Regions from separate parts of the Ammoniphilus soli genome, predicted to be linked through region 2. Evidence: predicted binding sites of a transcription regulator. Region 2 holds the regulator's gene; the other holds the start of a gene.

Region 1 (7,555 bases), on a different contig from region 2:
GGCGGCAAACAAAGCCTAGCGGGGTTTGATACCATGGTTCAGGTACGCGGAACTCCTCTTCGCCAGCAGGTTTCCATAAGGCTGCAAGCACTCGTTGAACAGCAAATTTCGCTTGAGGATAGGCTCTTCCGTTTTTCATATAAACTTGTACAATCAGATCTAGATCTTGCCCAAACTGGGTTTGCTTCAATTCCTCTAGGGTAAGATAAGGTAGGTCCTTGCCAAATAGTGATTTCAATTGTATTCTACGCTGATCGTATATATTCTCTAAAGTTTGATCCGCTTGCTTCCTTAATTCATCAACAGTAATCTGGGCAAGACTGACAATCGGTACATCAAGCTCTTCTCTAGGAGATTGCCCTTCATGAATCACGTTAGATTCTTCCTTAGGCAGGGCAGGCTCCAAAGGAGCGATCCATTCAGATGCCGGAGCAACATCGGAGACTTGAGAGTTATCCATTTCCCCTTGATCATCCAATGTAGTGACTTGCTCCCCTTCAGCTTCCGTTGTGGCATTTAACTTCTCTTTATGTATATTGACGGCTTGCTGCCATAAATCACGAATGGAGACATCGTGATCTTCTTCAGGTTGGGAGGCTTCGCCCTTTTGTACAGCCGGCAGCTGTTCATTTGCTGAAAAATCGGACACGCCTGTTTCCCTAAACTGATTCAATTTATTGAAAAAGCTCATACACCTAACTCCTATTTCCCAAGATTTGATCTAAATGAAACTGTGCTGTCACTTCGGTATCTTCCTCATCTTCCCTAACTATAGAAAAAGAGGAGTTATCAGCGGAATGCGTTTCGAAGCGGATGTTCACCCTGCCAAGAAGGCAAGTTGAACAGAAGCTGGACATTGTATGCACATGGAAAGATGTATGATGTATAACTTGCCGGCCAAAATCCCTGCAATCGGGATTCGTACATTCAATTGTAACCCACATCTCCCAATCCTCCTTCAAACAGGACTTCTGAATAGTTCTATTCCACATGCAAACAAAAAAACCTCCAATCAAAAGACAAATTTCTGCAATTTTCGCCTGATGAAGACCATCAATAAGATGAAACTGAATTTCTTTTAGGCCTGGATGGGGGATAAGTGCTCATTTCGAAGTTTAGCTTATCCGCATATCTTATATTATTATGTCTTTCAAGGGGGAGAGGGATGGGACCGGAAAGAGAATGGATGGTTGTGCTTCAGTGCCCATGTACCCCAAGCGAGAATATCATTATCACTCACCGAAAAATGCGAGACGGACTAGTCGTCATCTGCAGTTTATGCAAAAGGCCGCTGGTCATCCTGGGGTCCGATGGACACTTGTATCTTGTAGGAGAGATCATAATCACCGATGCGAAAAATATTAATTCCTAATCACCCTTTCCAATTCCTATCGGAAAGGGCTTTTCTTTTTTCACGTATGAACAAGGACGTGGGCCTCGAATCCGTTTTCAAGCAAAAACTTGCTGACATATTCCGGATCGCGCTTTACGCAAATCTCCAACCTTTCCACTTCCTTTAAGTATAAAACCTGCAAAAGATTAAGCTGATCGCAAATATCCTGAAAGACTAACTCATTCGAACAAACAATCCTGCACGACATGGGCATCGTATCTCCTCCTCGCAATAAGTTGTCATTTCCTTATATATATATGATTCAATCATCCTGAGGATTACGGCATCTATGTTACAATTTCACTTAGAGGACTTTTTTGAAATGTTTCTTTCATTTATTTTTTTGATATAATGGGGAGAGCTAAGAACGAGGAAGGGAAGGATTCACATGACTATTGCCATTTCGCTCCTTAGTCTCCTTATGGCGACGATCGTCATGGCTGTCCGGGTTAAGCGAGCCAAACAAGCTATTTCCCTGAAACAAATTGTTTTGCCTCCTTTATTCATGAGCACAGGCTTTGCCATGTTCTTATATCCACCCATGCATGTACCTCTGCTCTATGCGGTCGAATCGCTCCTTTTGGGGATGCTTCTTTCGGTTCCACTCATCCTCACCTCAAAATTTGAAGTTAAGGGACCTGATATATTCTTGAAGCGGTCCAAATCATTTATGGCCATTTTAATGGGATTGTTCCTGCTGCGGATGGGATTAAGAGTGTATTTAGAAGAGTATATTTCCTTTTATGAAACAGGCGGGTTGTTTTATATCCTTGCTATTGGGATGATTTTCCCATGGCGAATTGCTATGGCCCTTAAGTACAAGCAGTTAATTGAAACGCTAAAAAACGGCTCAAAGGCAAACGAGAAAAAAGTCTTGCCCCACATGTAAGGGGTAAGACTTTTTGAGTTTAATCGTCATCATGCTGATCATCGTCGTCATCAGATTTCCCTTTTGACTTTTCTTTTCCATTGCCCCAGTCCTTTGGATGGACTGTCCATTTCCCTTCCTTTCCTCCTTCTCTTTTCCATTCAATGGTACACTCAAATGGTTTGCTCGCGTCAATCTCAAAGGAGTTGGCAATAAACGCAATCATTTCTTCCTCTGAAGCTTTCTCCGCATCAGGTAGGGTGGAATACCATTTCTCCACGTATTGATTGGCTTCTGTCCCTTTAAGCTTGAGCTCTCCATTTCCTGTTTTTATTTCCACTTCCACGTCATCTTTTTTCCACTCCAATTTGACCTTCTTAGATCCTTGATGAAGTTCTACCTTTAACTCTTTGAACGGCAGACCTTGCGAAGGTTCCGCCCTTTGGACTGGAACAGGCTCAGCTGCTGCACTGCTCCCGGCAGATCCTGCAGAGGAATCCGTTGTTGGATTTACCGCCTGTTGAACGTCTTGCTTGGCTTCCAATTCTTTATTAATTAAGATATAACGAGCATCTCCATTCGAATTCAGGATGACCTTCACTTCATCGTTCAATGCCAGATTGTTCCTATCGCCTTTTACTTCATTTACCATCACTTGAGTCTGTGAAGTAAGTTGAAAGCTATGACTTTGCTTGCCATCGAATACCTTGAATTCTCCGGTTTCCCCATCGAGAAAGGAGACTTGGCCTTCGACTGTGGATTGATTTGTTTGAGTCCCTTCTTGCTGAGAATTGGTTCCTGCTGCAGTTTCCGTTTGCGATTGGTTCTTCTGGTAATCAGCCAAGCTGATCAAACTAAACGATATGATAAGTGCAAAAACGGCACCTATTGAAATATATCCTATTTTATTTATTTTCATATTGCACCTCTCACTTTTTCTTTATTGAATCTATTCGAGATCAAGTGGGAGTTTATGGGGGTTGTACAAAAATTGCACAAAAAAACCGCCCCTTATCCCGGAGCGGTCTTAATCTTGTCAGACTTAGTGAGTAGATAGAGCCAGCATATCAGCCATGTCGTCTTGCGCTTCGCCGATTAGCTTCAGGTTAAATGCCTGCTGCAGGACATTCAGTACGCCTGGAGTGATAAATTCCGGCGGCTTAGGACCAATGCGGATGTCTTTGATTCCTAGGCTGAACAATCCCAATAGGATGGCAACTGCCTTTTGCTCAAACCAGGATAATACAATACTTACAGGCAACTCGTTGACTTCACAGCCAAAAGCATCTGCTAAGGCCATTGCAATTTTTACGGTAGACCCGGAGTTATTGCATTGTCCTAAGTCAATATAGCGAGGAATCCCGGTATCTCCTACAGTTCCGTAATCTACATCATTGAAGCGGAATTTACCGCAGGATGTAGTGAGAATAACCGTATCGTTGGGTAGAGAGGTCGCTAATTCACGATAATACTCCCCGCCTTTCCCTGGGGCATCACAGCCTGCAATAACGAAGAAGCGCTTGATCTTTCCGGCCTTTACCGCTGCAATGATTTCAGGGGCTAATCCTAAAACGGTCTCGTGATGGTAGCCTGTTGTTAAAGTTTGATCAGATTCCATATTGGCTTCTGGAAGAGAAAGTGCCTTTTCAATTAATGGGCTAAAATCCTCGCCTTGAATCTTCGTAACGCCTTCCAAACCAGCCACTTCGTAGGAGAAGAAGCGATCCGCATAGCTTCCTTTAATCGGCATAACGCAGTTTGTGGTGGCCAAAATCGCTCCAGGGAACTGCTCGAACAAGCGACGCTGGTCAAACCAGGCTTTTCCGATATTCCCTTTTAGGTGAGCGTATTTCTTTAAGCCTGGATAACCATGAGCTGGAAGCATTTCAGAGTGAGTATAAATGTTAATTCCTTTGCCTTCAGTTTGCTTTAGAAGTTCTTCCAAAGCAAACAGGTTGTGCCCCGTTACTACAATCGCCTTGCCTTCTACTTTATTTTGCGAAATTGTAATCGGTTGAGGAATCCCTAGTCGTGAAGTATGGGCACGGTCTAGCAAGTCCATGACTTTAACCGCAGCACGTCCCACTTTCATGGCCATATCGATATGCTCTTGCATATTAAAGTTAGAGTTTGTTAAGGTCATATACAAAGCTTCATGGGTTGTTGCATCTACCTCTGGATCAGAGTAACCCAACTGGCGGGCATGAGTTGCATAAGCTGCAATTCCTTTTAGCGCAAAAATCATTGTATCCTGCAAACTTGCGATATCTTCATTCTTTCCGCATACGCCGATAACTTTACAACCCCCGGTAGGAGTTTGTTCACATTGGTAACAAAACATTATTTTTACCTCCTCGTGATTTGAACTAAACCTATCTTACCAAGGAGGAGCAAAAGACATAGTGACATTTATCACAATGTCTAAGTTTTTTTCCTTATTCCACAAGAGTCGGCTTCTCGTGCCGATCAAATGATTTTATACACAAAAAAGAAGCGGTGAATACCGCTTCCTGTCATTTAAGCATCTAGATGAGCCAATACTTGCTTTAGCTTCCATAGCTTCTCTTTAGATTGAGCTAAAACTTTATATTCAGCACTCCACATGAGGGAGTTGACCATATATTCAATCGTTTCCGTGGCCTCAAGCAGGGACTGGCGCAGCAGTTCACTTTCTTGCTGTCCTTGGAGTTCACCTTTACCCTCTAACACTTCGGTATTCATTAACTTCCCCTCATTTCATCCCTTTGATGTTTTAAATATACATTATAATTTATAAAAATTCAAGTGTTTTTATTCTGCCGATATGAAAAAAGGAGCTTCCCGATAAAAGGAAGCTCCTTCTTATTGATTTAACTCCATTGTCTGGATAAATTGGCCATTTCGATGGCAACCGCTGCGGACTCCCAGCCTTTATTCCCTGCTTTTGTCCCTGCGCGTTCAATCGCTTGTTCAATCGTGTCTGTCGTAAGTACTCCGAAAATAGTCGGAATACCTGTCTGCAGCGCAATCGCTGCAACACCTTTCGCCGCTTCATTGCATACGAAGTCAAAATGAGGGGTAGCACCTCTGATTACCGTCCCTAAGGTAATGACGGCATCGTATTTCCCGCTTTCCGCCATCTTTTTCGCAATCATGGGAATTTCAAACGCTCCCGGAACCCAAGCCACTTCTACATCATCTTCTTCAACCCCGTGGCGGTTTAAGGCGTCAAGAGCGCCACTCAATAGCTTGGACGTAATAAATTCATTAAAACGCCCTACAACGATTCCGAATTTTAAGCCTGTACCGACTAGTTTTCCTTCATAGACCTTTGCCATTGTATATTTCCCCTTTATTTATAAGTTTAATAAGTGACCGAGTTTATCTTTCTTTGTGTTCAAATACCGTTCATTGCTTTTGTTTGTTTGCATTTGAATAGGAACTCTTTCCACGATCTCTAGATCATGACCGGAAAGCCCCATAATTTTACGCGGGTTGTTCGTTAATAATTTGATCTTGCGTACCCCTAGATCTTTTAGAATTTGCGCACCAATGCCATACTCCCGAAGATCAGCGGGAAACCCTAGTTTTTCATTCGCTTCAACCGTATCGAATCCTTGTTCCTGCAGCTCATACGCTTTTAATTTATTGATCAGCCCAATGCCGCGTCCCTCCTGGCGCATATAGAGAAGGACTCCATTTCCTTCCTGCTCGATTTGCGATAGCGCCGCTTCCAATTGCGGTCCGCAGTCACAGCGATGGGAGTGGAATACATCTCCGGTCAAGCACTCGGAATGAACTCGCACTAGGGTCGGACGTTCCGGATCAATGGTCCCTTTTACAAGGGCGACGTGTTCTTTATGATCCACATCATTGGTATAGGCAACAGCCCGGAAGGTCCCAAAATCCGTCGGCATGGTTACCTCAACCTCACGATGAACAAGCTTTTCTTTATTGGTGCGATACTTGATCAATTCTTCAATGGTAATGATCTTTAGGTCAAATTGCTTGGCAATTTCTAAGAGGTCTGGCACACGGGCCATTGTCCCATCTTCCTTGATGATTTCACAAATAACCCCCGATGGGGAGGCTCCGCACATACGGGCCAAATCTACAGCAGCTTCCGTGTGCCCGGCTCGGCGCAATACCCCGCCCTTTTTTGCAACAAGCGGGAAGATATGGCCAGGTCTGCGAAAATGGCTTGGTTTCGTTTCCGGATTAATCAGATCCATAACCGTTTGAGAGCGCTCATGCGCTGAAATGCCGGTCGTGGTGCTAAATGAATCTACAGAGACGGTAAAAGCAGTCGAATGAGCATCCGTATTGTTCACCACCATGGGCTGGAGCTTAAGCTCTTGGGCTCTTTCCTCTGTAATCGGAACACAGACCAGCCCTCGTCCATGCGTAATCATGAAATTGATCACTTCTGGGGTGGCCTTTTCTGATAAGGCTACAAAATCCCCTTCATTTTCGCGATCTTCATCATCGACGACGATGATCGGCTTGCCTTGCTTTAAATCGTGGATCGCTTCTTCAATGGAATGAAACATTTCTTTTCCCCTCCCTAGAAAAATCCATGCTCCGACAAGAATGCTTCTGTTAGTTTGGAAGCTGGCTTACGGGCAGCGATAAATTTTTCAATATATTTGCCAATCATGTCACACTCTAAATTTACAACAGCCCCTATTCCCTTGTGTTGAAGCGTGGTCATCGAGAGCGTGTGCGGTATAATGGAAACCCGGAAACTGTCCGAAGCGACATCCAAAATGGTAAGGCTAATCCCATCGATGGTAATCGAGCCTTTAGGTATCATATAATGCAGCAGATGTTCGGGAGCTTTTATCTCAATAAGGACAGCGTTTCCGTATCCTTTTTTGGAGGCAATCTTCCCCGTTCCATCGACATGCCCGGAAACAAAATGTCCGCCGAATCTGCCGCCTGCTGCCATTGCTCTTTCCAGATTCACTTGGCTTCCCACTTGAATGTCCGATAAGCTTGTTTTTTGAAAAGTCTCTGGCATTACATCCACGGTAAATTCACGGGAGGTAAAGGAGGTTACCGTTAAACAAACTCCATTTACGGCGATGCTGTCCCCTAATTGAACATCCTTCAAAATCCTTGAAGCGCCAATGGTCAGGACCAGCCACTCCCCGCCTCTCTTTATTCCTTGGATCGATCCCAATTCTTCAATAATCCCGGTAAACATCTAATCCCCCCATTCCGGATACCCCTCTACTCGCAAATCCTCACCCACCGTTTCCACTTCCATATGCTGCAGATGGATGGCTTCTTCCATCTGTTGAATGCCGTCACCC
Region 2 (7,555 bases):
ATTACTTTATCACGAATTTAGGTGGAAAAACGCCCACTAATGGAGTTGAAACGACCAAAATGTTGGGATTGAGCTGATTTAGGTGGAGCTTTTCCAGCTATTTCGACTTTATCTAGCTTGATTTTGATTTTAAGTGGAGTTTCTCCACTAAATGGACTTTTCACGCTCCGTTTAACCGGCAGAAGTGAACTCTTCAAATGGGGAGAGGGTGACCCAAAAAGCCTATTTTTGCGGACACCCTCTTTTTTAAGCATTAAAGAAAACATACTTGAGGACGTGACCCTCCGCCTGAAACTTAACCTCCTCCTTACTCTTCCTGCAGCGTTTCCCACTCTTCCAGTAGAGCTTCCAACTGTTGATTTTTTTCTTCCAGCTGTTGATTGGTTTCATGGGCTTTAGCGGGATCCTCGAAGATTTCAGGCTGGCATAGGAGATCCTGCAAGTTGGCAATTTCGCTTTCCAGCTCCTCGATTTTTTTCTCGATCTCTTCGATTTTTCGCTGGCGCTGCCTTTCTTTCTTCTGTTGCTCCTTATCCAGAAGGAACGATTCTTTGTCCGAATTTCTCCGATTTTTATCTTCTAGAGTATCCTGAACATGAGCTGCGGGCATCTTCCCAAGATCTTCCATTTCCGTTTTCTTTTCCAGATAGTATTCGTAATTTCCCAAGTAGCTGACAGCGCCATGGGAATGAAGCTCGATGACCCGGCTGGCCATTTTATTCAAGAAATAACGGTCATGGGACACGAATAAAATAGTGCCAGGGTAATCCTCCAGGGCATTTTCCAGGACTTCTTTGCTGTAGATATCCAGATGGTTAGTCGGCTCATCCAGGATGAGAAAATTGGAATTTTGCAGCATAAGCTTGGCCAGACTGACTCTAGCCTTTTCGCCGCCGCTTAAAGAGGAAATTTTCTTCAGCACATCATCCCCGCTAAACAGAAAATTGCCCAGTACGGTTCGAATATCTTTTTCAGGCATGAGAGGGTAATCATCCCATAGCTCATGAAGAACCGTTTTATCGGAATGAAGCTCTTTTTGCTCCTGGTCGTAATAGCCAATCGTTACGTTGGAGCCCAGAGCGATTGTCCCGGAGAGAGGCTCGAGTTCTCCGATGACCGTTTTGAGCAAGGTTGATTTACCGATTCCGTTAGGGCCAAGCAAAGCTACCCGTTCTCCGCGGTCAAGCTGAAAGGTCAGTCCGGAGCTTAGCTTCTTGTCCTTGTACCCGACAGAAAGGTCTTTGATTTTGATGACCTCGTTTCCGCTGACCCGATCAATGTCAAAGGAAAAAGATACGCGCTTGTCAGCCGTAATGGGCCGCTGGATGCGATCGATTTTATCCAGCATTTTTCGTCGGCTCTGAGCCCTCTTGGTCGTTGAAGCCCGGGCGATGTTTCGCGCGATAAAATCCTCGAGCCGGTTAATCTCTGACTGCTGCTTATCAAACATAGCTAATTGGCGTTCGATGTCCTCTGCTTTTAGGTCCAGATACTTAGAGTAGTTTCCGACAAAGCGTTTGCAATGAGTCCGCTCAATCTCATAGATTACGGTGACAAGAGCATCCAGAAAATATCGGTCATGGGATACGACCAGCACAGCCCCAGTATAGTTATGGAGATAACGTTCCAGCCAGGTTAGGGTTTCAATATCCAAATAGTTGGTCGGCTCGTCGAGTACGAGGATGTCAGGAGTAGTCAAAAGCAATTTGCATAGGGCCAATCGCGTTTTCTGACCGCCGCTGAGTGACGATATCAACGTTTGGTAGTCGTCTTCATAAAATCTTAAACCATGTAAAATGCTTCGAATATTAGCTTCGTATTGGTAGCCGCCCCGTTCCTTGAATTGCTCGGACATAGCGGAGTACTGCGCTAACAGCTGCTCATAGTCTTTCGCGGGCATCGGATCACCCATCTTGCTTTCCAGGGCGCGGAGCTCCTTTTCCATGGAACGCAAAGATGAAAATACAGACAGCATCTCATCCCAAATGGTCTGGACGGATTCTAGTCCGCTGTCTTGGGCCAAATAGCCGAGCTGAACATCCTTGCCCTTGCGAATATCCCCTGTATCAGGGAGAAGCTGCCCGGTAATGATTTTTAATAGGGTCGATTTTCCTGCGCCATTGACCCCGACGAGCCCGATTCTCTCACCCGTTTGGATCTGCAGGTTAATTCCGCTTAGTATAGGTTCGGCAGCAAACGATTTGGAAATCTCAACTGCTTGTAATAAAATCATGGATGTCACCTCGAAATAATATACAGTTCTAGTGTACCATATTCCTATGGGAAAGGTGATGGGGAAGGGAGGAAGGGACGTGCTGAACAAAAAGGAGCTAAGGAAGCAAATGCTGGCTTTGCGAAGCGGGATTGGAAGCCAATTGCGTGCCCAGAAATCGAACCAAATCGTAAAAGCTTTTTTGCAAAGTGAGAGCTATCAAAATGCGAGCTATCTGTTCTCCTATATCCCTTTTGGGGATGAACCTGATATCCGTTTGATCCTGTCTACAGCTGTCCGGGATGGGAAGAAAGTAGGTGTACCGAAAACTTTTACGGATCGAAAGGTGATGGTTCCCTATTTGTTTACGGGGTGGAACGAATTGGTTACTGGGGTTTATGGGATCCTGGAACCAGATCCTGAACGCGCAGAAATGGCAGATCCGGCGAAGATAGACTTGATTGTTATGCCGGGGGTGGCCTTTGACAAGCAGGGAGGAAGGCTAGGATATGGGGGAGGCTACTATGACCGGTTCTTAGCTGATCTTCCTAAACATCCCCATATGATCGCTCCATGCTTTTCAGAGCAAGTCATCGATCAAATTCCTATGGAAAACCATGATTTTCGAGTAGATGGCCTTGTTACGGATCAAGATTCGATCACTTGTACAAATTCGTTTTAATTACGTTGTGAAATAATGTACAATATAGATGGACTCTTGTTTCCTCTAAAGATAGTCTGGCTTTATCAATGAAGCTTTTTTTATTTTAAATTGGGAGGATTTTTATGTCTGTATATAAAATTGGTGTCATCACTGCAAGCAATTCAATTTTCCGGGGGGAAAGGGTAAACGACAGCGTTGAGAAATTGGTTGAATTGCTAAAAAGCCACTTGGACAGCGAGATACATATTCATCGTGTATCCCCCGATAATATTCAAATCCTCAAGGAAAACATGATAGAGCTAACGGATAGAGAGCGGGTGGAATTGCTGATAACCGTCGGGGGAACGGGATTAAGCCCTGAAGATGTTACTCCTGAGGCTACAGAGGCTGTTATCGATCGACATGTGCCTGGATTGGCGGAAGAGATGAGAAGGGCTTCCCTTGCCAATTCCCGCCGCGCCATGTTAACCCGAGCGATATCAGGTACGCGAGGAAATACGCTCATTATTAACTTCCCCGGCAATCCGAAAGGGGTCGAAGAATGCTTTACAGCCATCTCCGATCAAATTCCTCATGCCATTAACATTATCCATGGGAATGTAGGCGCTGGTTCTATCACAAGGGAGGAAAAGTGGTGAAGCCATCCTATCTAGTTGAAGTGCCGGTGGAACAAGCGGTAGGAATGAGACTAGGCCATGATTTAACCCGGATTCTTCCTGGGGAGTTTAAGGGAAGAGCATTTAAAGCAGGGCACGTCATCACGGAAGAGGACATTCCCTTATTGCTGGACATCGGCAAACGACACATCTATATTATGGATATCCCTGAGGGCTTTCTTCATGAGAATGAGGGAGCCGAGCGAATGGCGCGGGCATTGGCGGGGGAAAACATTCACTTAACCGAACCTGTAGAAGGAAAAGTGACGTTAAAATCAGCCATTCACGGGTTGCTAAAGGTGCGTGAAGATATTATCCATATGGTAAATGAAATCGATGGAATCTCTCTATCCACCTTACTGAACAACCGCGTGGTTGAATCCGGTCAATCTTTAGCAGGAGTCCGGCCGATTCCGCTAATTATTGAGGAAGAGAAAATTGCCCATGTAGAGCAGATTGCCTCCCAACCCGCGATAACCGTTAAGCCTTTCCATTCTTTAAAGGTTGGAGTGGTGACGACCGGAAGTGAAGTGTACACGGGCAGAATTCAGGATAAATTCGGACCCATCATTCAAAAAAAGCTTCAGGCTTTTGGTTCCGAGATGGTTGAGCAGCGGTTCGCTAATGATGAAGCGGATCATATCCAAGATGAAATCAAGCATTTTATCGAGAAAAAAATGGACTTGATCCTTGTTACAGGAGGCATGTCGGTGGATCCGGACGATCGGACGCCTGGTGCCATTAAAGGGGTAGGAGCTGACATTGTCCGCTATGGGACACCGATGCTTCCAGGTTCTATGCTTTTGATTGCATACTTTGGGAATACCCCGATCATGGGATTGCCCGGCTGTGTCATGCATGATCCTTTTACCTCATTTGATGTCTTTTTGCCGCGGATCCTAGCAGGTGAAAAGATTACAGAAAAAGACATTACCTCCTTGGGATATGGAGGATTTCATACTTGTTAGCAATTAGACGGTGAGGAGGTGAGTTTATGGAACATGCCATACCAAAGGTTACGGCTAAGAGATTGCCCATTTATTTTCGTTATCTCGATCGGCTCTCCTCCCTAGGGATCCGCAGGGTCTCGTCAGCGGAGCTCAGCCGGTCCCTGAATATCGATCCAGCAACGATACGCCGTGATCTATCTTATCTGGGAGCCTTGGGCAGGAAAGGGTATGGATATGATGTGGAATATCTGATTCAATTTCTGCGAGAGTTCTTGAAGCAGGATGAGACCACACATGTCATTCTAGTTGGAGTAGGAAATCTAGGGACGGCTTTATTGCAGTATGACTTTTTGAAAAATAATGCGATGATCGTTGCCGCTTTTGATAATGACCCTTCGAAAGTGGGACAAAAAATTAATGGCATCCCCATCTATCCTCTAAACAACTTTGATAGGATCGTCCGTGAAGAACATGCTCTAGTAGCCATTTTGACCGTTCCTGTACAGGCTGCACAGGAGGTTACGGATCAATTGGTGAAGTCCGGCATCAAGGGAATCCTAAACTTTACTCCGACTCGGCTGCAGGTGCCAGACGACATAAAAATCCACTACATTGACCTTAGTGTGGAGTTGCAGTCACTCGTATACTTCTTGAAAAAAAATGAACCGGTGGTCGTAGAAGAAGATGAATGATAAAGAAATGTCCATGGTAGATCACCTGTCTGAGCTTCGCAAAAGGCTCATTTGGGTTATCGCCTGTTTTATCTTATTTATGATACTCGGCTTTTTAGCAGCACCAGCTGTAGTCGAACATTTGAAAAACGACCCGGCAGCATCAAACGTATCTTGGCACGTGTTCGGGCTCTCTGATGCGTTGCGCATCTACATGCAGGTATCTTTTATCATTGCCTTGGTCCTGACGATGCCTGTAATCCTTTTCCATGTTTGGCGCTTCATGTCTCCAGGCTTGACTGAGGTGGAGCAGAGGGCATTGCTTACGTATATTCCTTTTGCTGTCATTCTGTTGTTGTTGGGCATAGCATTCGGATATTATATTTTACTTCCTATGATTATTGGCTTTATGTCCAATTTCACCTCGGCTCTCGGGGCAGAGGAAACGTACGGGTTGACTCAATATTTTCAATTCATGTTTAACCTGGTATTGCCCGTAAGCTTATTATTTGAGCTGCCTGTCGTCATTTTGTTTTTAACGACCATTCGGATAGTCAATCCAATTATTCTCGCCAAGTGGAGAAAATACGCAGTTTTAGTATTTGTGACCATTGCAGCCATGGTGACACCGCCAGACTTCATCTCTAATATCCTCGTTTCCATTCCTCTCATCGCACTCTATGAAATCAGTATTTGGTTATCCAAATTTGTTTATCGCAGACAGCAGGAAAGAGATAAGGAATGGGAAAAGGATGAAGAAGAGTTTGCCATTATAGATACGGATGATTAGATCAGAAGAGGGGAGATGTCGATCCTCTCTTTTTTGCGCTCACTGCGGATGCCTGTAGTATGCTCTAGCCCTCCTTCGGTTACAATGTAAAGGGTAATTCCCTAGGATTAGAAATCTTTTACAATTTTTTAACTGGATGAAAAACTTTTAGATGCTAAAATGAGGAAGTAACAAACTTTTCCAGAACAATAAAAGGCTTAGACAAAAGTGGTCTGGCTACCTTGGAAAAAAAATTGTTTTAGGGGCTTGCAAAGTTGGGGAAAAATGACTATTATAATAATTGTGTTAGCACTCAAGTTAAGCGAGTGCTAATAAAACGCAAATGTCCTTAAGGAGGGTGTTTCACAGTGTTAAAGCCATTAGGTGATCGTGTGGTTCTCGAAGCAATTGCTAAGGAAGAAACAACAGCAAGTGGGATCGTTCTGCCAGACACAGCAAAGGAAAAGCCTCAAGAGGGCCGCGTTGTTGCTGTAGGTTCCGGACGTATCGAAAACGGAGAGCGCGTTGCTCTTGAAGTAAAAGAAGGAGATAAAGTTATCTTCTCTAAATATGCTGGCACTGAAGTGAAATTCGGTGACAAAGAATATTTAATCATGCGCGAAAGCGATATTCTAGCTATCCTACAATAAATTCATTGATTGGAAGCTATCTTTATGAATGGAATTTTCCTGCGGGAAAATTGAAAAATAGATTCGGCACTACATATGAGAATTAGAAGGAGGTTTCATTAACATGGCAAAGGATATTAGATTTAGTGAAGAAGCTCGCCGCTCTATGCTTCGCGGTGTGGATACTCTAGCCAACGCGGTTAAAGTTACCCTTGGACCAAAAGGCCGTAACGTAGTATTAGAGAAGAAGTTTGGTTCTCCTCTTATTACTAACGATGGCGTAACGATCGCGAAGGAAATCGAGCTTGAAGATGCATTCGAAAACATGGGTGCTCAGCTTGTTAAAGAAGTAGCAACAAAGACGAACGATGTAGCTGGTGACGGTACAACTACTGCTACGGTATTAGCTCAAGCTATGATCCGTGAAGGGTTGAAAAACGTAACTTCCGGTGCGAACCCAATGGTTATCCGCAAGGGTATCGAGAAAGCTGTTCGTGCTGCTGTTGAAGAGATCAAGAATATCTCTAAGAATGTTGAAACCAAAGAATCTATCGCTCAAGTTGCTGCTATTTCTGCTGCTGACGAAGAAATCGGACAATTGATCGCAGAAGCTATGGAAAAGGTTGGCAAGGAAGGCGTTATCACTGTAGAAGAATCCAAAGGATTCAACACAGAACTAGATGTGGTTGAAGGTATGCAATTTGACCGCGGATATGTGTCTCCTTACATGATCACTGATACAGACAAGATGGAAGCCGTTCTTGAGAATCCTTACATCTTGATCACTGATAAGAAGATCTCTAGCATTCAAGATATCCTTCCTGTATTAGAGAAGGTTGTTCAACAAGGTAAGTCTTTGTTGATCATTGCTGAAGATTTAGAAGGGGAAGCTCTTGCAACTCTAGTTGTGAATAAGCTTCGCGGAACCTTCACTGCTGTAGCTGTTAAGGCTCCTGGATTCGGGGATCGCCGCAAGGCTATGCTAGAAGATATCGCTGTGTTGA

The links. The regulator Rex, encoded in region 2, represses fermentation and respiration genes when NADH is low (regulators of the CRP and FNR family bind a similar motif). The targets are predictions, from matches to a motif close to TTGTGAAATATTTCACAA.
Region 1: the regulator Rex is predicted to act here: its motif matches at 4,662-4,679, upstream of hcp (hydroxylamine reductase).

What each region holds. Positions count from the first base shown of each region.
Region 1 covers NZ_JBEGDL010000001.1:512,939-520,493, reverse strand. Annotated here, with positions in the region: gene ABLT31_RS02755 (hypothetical protein) at 1-691, opposite strand, end outside; gene ABLT31_RS02750 (hypothetical protein) at 1,166-1,372, shown strand; gene ABLT31_RS02745 (hypothetical protein) at 1,413-1,607, opposite strand; gene ABLT31_RS02740 (CcdC family protein) at 1,782-2,282, shown strand; gene ABLT31_RS02735 (YusW family protein) at 2,302-3,180, opposite strand; gene hcp (hydroxylamine reductase) at 3,304-4,602, opposite strand; gene ABLT31_RS02725 (hypothetical protein) at 4,779-4,982, opposite strand; gene ribH (6,7-dimethyl-8-ribityllumazine synthase) at 5,111-5,578, opposite strand; gene ABLT31_RS02715 (bifunctional 3,4-dihydroxy-2-butanone-4-phosphate synthase/GTP cyclohydrolase II) at 5,597-6,790, opposite strand; gene ribE (riboflavin synthase) at 6,805-7,446, opposite strand; gene ribD (bifunctional diaminohydroxyphosphoribosylaminopyrimidine deaminase/5-amino-6-(5-phosphoribosylamino)uracil reductase RibD) at 7,447-7,555, opposite strand, start outside.
Region 2 covers NZ_JBEGDL010000007.1:161,998-169,552, forward strand. Annotated here, with positions in the region: gene ABLT31_RS16025 (hypothetical protein) at 18-254, opposite strand; gene ABLT31_RS16030 (ABC-F family ATP-binding cassette domain-containing protein) at 308-2,233, opposite strand; gene ABLT31_RS16035 (5-formyltetrahydrofolate cyclo-ligase) at 2,313-2,894, shown strand; gene ABLT31_RS16040 (MogA/MoaB family molybdenum cofactor biosynthesis protein) at 2,999-3,514, shown strand; gene ABLT31_RS16045 (molybdopterin-binding protein) at 3,508-4,500, shown strand; gene ABLT31_RS16050 (redox-sensing transcriptional repressor Rex) at 4,527-5,174, shown strand; gene tatC (twin-arginine translocase subunit TatC) at 5,167-5,943, shown strand; gene groES (co-chaperone GroES) at 6,291-6,572, shown strand; gene groL (chaperonin GroEL) at 6,676-7,555, shown strand, end outside.